Regions from separate parts of the Leuconostoc sp. DB-1 genome, predicted to be linked through region 1. Evidence: riboswitches for the same ligand, from Rfam matches in the RefSeq annotation. Region 1 holds a riboswitch; the other holds the start of a gene.
The links. Region 1 has a riboswitch for FMN ahead of HFP47_RS04975 (ECF transporter S component). Riboswitches for the same ligand answer to the same signal wherever they lie in the genome.

Region 1 (3,396 bases):
TGTGACAATAAGTTTTTTATTTTTTCTTCATCATTATAAGCAATGCCGTTCTTTTTTGCAGCTAAAGTTATTGTTCTGTACATTGCACCTGTGTCAACATACACATAATTTAGCTTTGTTGCTAAAATTTTGGCAATAGTAGACTTACCGGCAGAAGCTGGGCCATCAATGGCAACTTGAAAATTCGTCATAATAATAAAAAGTCCTCTTACTGAATGTTTAGTGCAGTACCAGCATACTGTGTGTAATTATCAACTGTTAACCCTGGATTTAATGCAATAACTTGGCTAGTTGTCATCCCGTGTGTAACTGCAAAATTATACAACGTCTGACTAGCACCCAAAACTGCAGTAGTGGTTGTGGAACTACTTGATGCTGAACTTGATTCAGCCGTCTCAGTAGAAGATGAACTAGCAGATTCCTCACTTGAAGCAGCTTCACTGCTACTTACTGATTCTTCTTCAGAAGAACTTGATGCACTTGACTCGGAAGATGATGATTCAGAAGACTCAGAAGACGTAGATTTAGTAGTTGATGAACGCTTTGTACTTGAAGAAACAGCCGTTTGTGGCTTTGATGATTTTTGATTAGCAATCATGCCATACACAGGTACAAAAGATATAACTGCAAGCGCTAATACAACAAGCAGAACACGAAATCCTTTATTTGGGGATTTTGAATCTGACTTTCGGGAAAATTTTGGTTCGAGCTTATCTTTTTTGGGCCGCTTTGAGCGGCTCATGTTGTTTGGGTCAAAATCGTTCATAGAAACGACCTCCATTTTATTGGTTCACATAAAATTTTACCACACCAACACCGACTTTGCTCATAATGTTTTGTTAAGAATGAAACCTTCTCTGGAGCGGCTGTATTGCCCTTAATATGATCATACTCACGACAAACCATATAATACCCTCGATAAGATTGAACGGTAATACCATACCGATAAAATAGTTTTTTAAACCAATGAATTTAGCAATGTCGAAATTAGCAAACCTCGCATACAAAGGTATAGCTACAAACCAATTGATGACAATCGCAACAATTGTCATGACAAACGTGCTGCTTATTAACGGCAGGATTTTTTTTTGCCAATTACTATACTGCTCAAGGTTGGGCATTGTAATTTTTAAGACTGTGATAAAGGCCAAAACAACCAGTAAATTAACCGGTAGTCCTAAATAAGTGTTAACCCCCTCATTTGCCAAAATTAACTTTAGCAAGGTACGAATTAAAATGATCCACAGTGAAGCCGAATAATTTAACCAATATAAGCCAATGACAACTGGTACGATTGAAAAATCTAGTTTCAAAAAATCAGCACTCGGAATGATTGGCACTTGGGGAAACAGCATCAAACCAAATGAAATAGCGCTTAGTATTGCAATTAATGTAGTACGTTGCACTCGCGTTACAGGAATAATTGACATATTTCTTTCCTCTTGTTTGCTCACTTCACCAGTAGATGCAAACAAAAAACCACAGATTTTGTCAGGGTACAACAAAAAATGCAGCTTTCACTTTCTTTTTTAGACTTCTTTATACCCGACTTTACGGTCGGCTCTGGATTTTGACCAGATCAGCTGCAAAAGCAGGTCGCGGGCTTACCATGAAAATTCATGTCTCACCGCCGGTTGGGACTTACACCCGACCCTGAAGTTATTATTAAATTTGATTTTATTGTATCACGGTGTTACTTACGACGCAACAATTTGTAATCTTGTGCCTTTAAGCGTTTGATCTCTACGCTTGTTAATTTACGATACTCGCCCGGCTGTAGACCATTGACATCAAAAAAGGCATACTGCTCACGCTTAAGCTTTTGCACTGGTAGGCCAACCTTCGCGAGCATGTTTTTGACCTGATGATTACGGCCTTCATGAATAGTTATACGGACCATACTTGTTCTTTTTGTCGGCTCAATTCTTTCAATGGAAACACGAGCTGGCGCAGTTTTACGTCCCTTTAGGACCACTCCACGTTTCAAAGGAGCTAGCTTTTCTTCGGTTGCAATGCCTTCAACCTTTGCAACATAAGTCTTATCGACTTTAGTTTTAGGATGCATTAATTGATTAGCCACTACACCATCATTTGTTAATAACAAAACACCAGTTGTATCATAATCTAGACGGCCAACTGGATAAACACGTTGATCCACATCCTCTAAAATATCCAATACCGTACGACGACCTTTTTCATCATCATTGGTTGTCACAACCCCACGAGGCTTATTTAACAGGTAATAAACTAACTTCTCACGTCCTTCAATTGGCGCACCGTCGACCTGTACTTTATCATTTGCAGTAACTTTCGTACCTAATTCGGTAACAGTTTGCCCATTAACTTGGACACGCCCATTGATGATCAATTCTTCTGCGCCCCGTCGGGACGCTAGACCCGCTTGGGCAATAATTTTTTGCAGTCTCTGTGCTTCTTCAGACATTTTCTTTTTCACTTTCTGATTGATGTACATCAAATGCACTCGTAAATAGTTCGCCATCAATATCATCACTTAAATCTAACATATTAAAATCAGGTAACGGAGGTAATTCTTCAATACTTTTCAAACCAAAATAATCCAAAAATTCATCGGTGGTACCAAACATGATGGGACGTCCTGGTTCGTCTTTTCTGCCAACTTCGTGGACTAGTTGCCGTAATGCTAGCTTCTGTAAAGTTCCTGAGGATTGCACACCACGAATTGTATCAATTTCAACACGTGTAATTGGTTGCTTATAAGCGACAATAACTAGTGTTTCGAGTTGTGCTTGCGATAATGTTGCATTTACAGGTGAATCAAAATACTGTTTTACTGTGCCACCAAGTTCCGGTTTAGTCACTAGGCGATACACATCGTCACTTTCACGAATTTGTAATGCACTACTTAAATCAGTATCATACTTTAACACAAGTTCTTCAAGCAATCCTTGTATTGCTGAACGATCAAATCCAGTGATAATGCTCATATTTTTCACGGAAATGCCTTCATCGCCAGATACAAACAATAGTGCTTCTATTTGACTTAAATTATTCATCTTCGCCAAACGCCTCAATTTCTACATAAATTTCTTGTTGTTGGTGCTCTTGGTGTAATTTTAATCTTTTATCTTTGGCCATTTCTAATAACGCCAAAAAGGTGACTACCAAATGCTCCCGCTCGTAAATATCATCAAAAAAAGAAGCAAATGGAATCATATCCCCCGTTTGATGCTGTAAGAAATGTTTATTGATGTTGTTAACAGCTTCCTCAAGAGAATATGTTTCCGCAGTAACATGCCTTCTGATGGGTTTTTCCTGCTTTTTTCGCCGCAATAGTTGAGCAAATGCTGTTTGTAAATCCCCTAACGATAAACCAGGAGCTAAAGTTATGGGATGTTTCAAATTATCAGGAGCCTT
Region 2 (3,396 bases), 440 kb from region 1:
ACTTGTCATTATTACTTTCCTTTCATTAAATATTTCGCCAAAATATCGGTTTCAACATTTACCAAATCTCGCTCATGCAATAATCCCAAAGTTGTCTTGGTTAATGTAAGTGGTATTAGACCAACTTGAAATACATCTTCTCTCGCTTGAACAATGGTTAGGCTCACACCTGAAATAGTAACTGAACCTTTATTGACGATTTGATTTATTTGTTGACGGTCTGCTAATTTAAAAGTTAACAATGTGGTTTCTTCACTGTACTCTTTTTTGACTACTTCAGCTGTCTGATCTACATGACCTAGAACAAAGTGACCATCAAATCGGTTGGAAACTAAAAGTGCTTTCTCCAAGTTTACTTTTTGCCCAACTTGATAGAATTTAACAATGGTCGTTTCAAAAGTCGGTACCATAATATCGAATTCAGCATAATTTGATTCTAGCTGATTAATTGTTAAACAAACGCCATCAACCATAATGCTATCGCCTACTCTGCTATCAGAAAAATAGTCCTCGGATGCAGCAATTTTTAAGCGCATTTCTTTGTCATTACGCTGATAAATGCTTATTAAACGACCAACTTCTTGTGTAATACCTGTAAACATTATTGCTTTCCCCCTTGATGATTGATATAGACTTTTTTGACAGCATTGCCAACTTGCACTTCATTTTTAGGCTTTTGGCTAACAGATATTCCTTTCAGACTATCTTTAGATAATACTTTATCTGTTGTATAAATTAGCATTTCCTGCCACAAGTTTTCTTTCAAAAATGAGTGAATCAAACTTGGTCCGCCTTCAACCATCACAGATTGAATATTTTGTTTGGCTAAATCTATTAATATATCTTTGAGCGCACCAGACATTAATTTGACATAAGAATGCTGTTTTGAAAATAGAACATTTTCTGTATATATCAGCCAATTATTTGAAAAATCAAAGTTTGTATTTTGCAACCGTCCACGACGATCAATAACAACTCTCAATGGTTGTTTATGACTGATATTGATGTGCCGTACAGTTAACATTGGTTGATCTGTGATCATGGTCTCGCTGCCAATCATTATTGCACTTCTAGTTGCACGCTCTCGGTGTACATCAGCATCAGCTAGCTCATCAGTCAATTTTTTTCGTTTTCCAAATTTCTCAGCAACAGATCCGTTTTGAGACATGGCAAGTTTCAACTGAACATATGGTAATCGTGTGGTATAAAAATAATGAAATGCAGGGTTGATCTCTTTATTTTCAACTATATTCAAAACATCGACAGTGATACCAGCTGATCTTAGCATTTTAATTCCTGTTCCATTTGTTGACGGATTCGGATCAATGCTACCAACAACCACACGCTTCAGTCCCCAATTTTGAATTTGAACTGCACAAGAGCCTACTTTCCCCTGCGTGGAACACGGCTCCAAAGTGACATAAAGCGTAGCACCTAAAATGTCGGTCTTGTTTTTGACACGATTAAAAGCATTTATTTCAGCATGCGCTTCACCAAACTTTTCATGATATCCTGTCGCGATAACCTGACCATCTTTAACAATTACTGCACCAACCCTAGGATTTTCAAAAGTTTGATACGGCATTGCTCGAATTGCCTCATCTGCAGCGAGCTTCATCCATGTTAAATCATTCATACTTACCTCCTGAATTTTTCAGGACAAAAAACCCGATGCGTTAAAAATACACATCGGGTTTATAGTAGTTTAGATTAATTCAAAAAACCTAGACAATCTAAAAAAGCATCGTCTAAACTATTTCAAATCTTCTCCCATCCAGACTTTAACTGTCGGTCACAGAATTTCACTGTGTCAACCGCGAAAATATCGCGGGTCACGGACTGAGGTTATTCACCATCACCGTCGGTCGGGAATTACACCCTGCCCCGAAGATTAAATTATTTAACAAAACTAATTTATCATTAGAATTCTACAATGTCAATCAAAAATATTTTTTACGCTTTTTAATTCTTATTCTGTAGACAGCAAAAAAGTAAAAAGTCGCCCTAAACGCCCTTTTTACTCATTTTTTTCTCTCACTAACGGGCATGATGCACATCTTAGTGCACCGTCTAATAGTGAATGCCATGTAAACACGATAGGGATGACCGTATAATCTTCATTTTTTAAAGCCTCTTGCAACGCTGTATGTCTTTTTTGCACAATAACTTTTTTAGGCCCAATAACTAAAACATTCCCACCCATCTCTTTTCTGGTTTTTGCATCGATATCAATAAATTTATAATCGACCAGTTTTTTCGGTAAGTCTTTTAAGACAGGTTTATGGATAATAGCAGTTTTTGGACCAATAATGGTCATACAACAATCCAAGTGCAAAATTGCATCATCATTCAAATACACTGGTACTACTTTCCACGGTTTATCGACGATTTCATTCTCATAGTCCTTGTCTAAAATACTTTGTAGCCATTTTGCACCAGCTTCATTACTAGCATATTTACCAATGCCGACGAATACATAAGGATAGTTAACGATAACGTCACCACCCTCCAGATATATTTTATCCTTTTGATTTAACGTGTGCACCTGATTCTTATCGTTAATAGCTGCAACAATTCTTTGATACCCACGTCGTTCAATTTTTCGCATTTCAATTTGAACATTTCCTTCAATAAAATGTTCTCCAACGCTCATAGCACTATCTCGTGCATACATTTGCCCCATTCCATAGGGATCTAGCTTTGTTGGGGTTACCGAATCAACATGGTGTACCTTGACACCATGTGTTTCCAAAATTCGTTGGAATTCTGCTAATTCTCGTTGAAATTTTTTAGCAAGGAAACTCGGAACTTTTTTACCTCGCAAAAGAGTATAAATATGTTTTGTCATAAATTGTTTCCATTTTGCAGTATGTTCTTCCTGCTCTATTTCATGCGTATCTGGAAAATATAGCTTTGTTGCATCCCCAATAATGACTTCTTTTAATGGATCATATTCGTTATAAACATTGATTTTCATTTGATTTCCCCTTTTTCTTTTAAGCATACACAAACTCTAAATGTACAAACTCATAACATGCTTTAAGTTCTTCTAAAATACGGACTTTTTTATCACGTAACAATCCTGTCCCAATTTCGTCATCGACAACATCAATCATCACCTTAACTGAAAAATACATGCCCGTTTTATAAATATGACAGCCAGTTAATATGACTTCTTTTCCAAAGTGTTTTCTAAGGCATGCTTCAAATTCATTCTGAATGTTTTCATCAATTAACCGGCCGCCACAGATTTCAATGAATGCATTTTTTAGTACTTTAACCGGCGTTGTAATTGAAAATAAGACTAGTATTACCGTCACAAAGAAATCACCCGTGTATAGCAAGAACCCTAGGATTGAATTTTTTGGAATCAATAAAACTAGAAAGGCTGCTAAC

Region 2: another riboswitch for FMN. It lies ahead of ribD (bifunctional diaminohydroxyphosphoribosylaminopyrimidine deaminase/5-amino-6-(5-phosphoribosylamino)uracil reductase RibD); the one in region 1 lies ahead of HFP47_RS04975 (ECF transporter S component).

Annotation. Positions count from the first base shown of each region.
Region 1 is NZ_JABFNJ010000001.1:1,023,744-1,027,139, forward strand. Features, by position in the region: partial or broken gene cmk ((d)CMP kinase) at 1-194, opposite strand, end outside; gene HFP47_RS04970 (hypothetical protein) at 209-766, opposite strand; gene HFP47_RS04975 (ECF transporter S component) at 840-1,430, opposite strand; FMN riboswitch at 1,529-1,665, opposite strand; gene HFP47_RS04980 (pseudouridine synthase) at 1,694-2,443, opposite strand; gene scpB (SMC-Scp complex subunit ScpB) at 2,436-3,035, opposite strand; gene HFP47_RS04990 (ScpA family protein) at 3,028-3,396, opposite strand, start outside.
Region 2 is NZ_JABFNJ010000001.1:578,942-582,337, reverse strand. Features, by position in the region: gene ribA (GTP cyclohydrolase II) at 1-9, opposite strand, end outside; gene HFP47_RS02730 (riboflavin synthase) at 12-602, opposite strand; gene ribD (bifunctional diaminohydroxyphosphoribosylaminopyrimidine deaminase/5-amino-6-(5-phosphoribosylamino)uracil reductase RibD) at 602-1,636, opposite strand; FMN riboswitch at 1,759-1,896, opposite strand; gene HFP47_RS02720 (dimethylarginine dimethylaminohydrolase family protein) at 2,018-2,977, opposite strand; gene HFP47_RS02715 (cation transporter) at 2,997-3,396, opposite strand, start outside.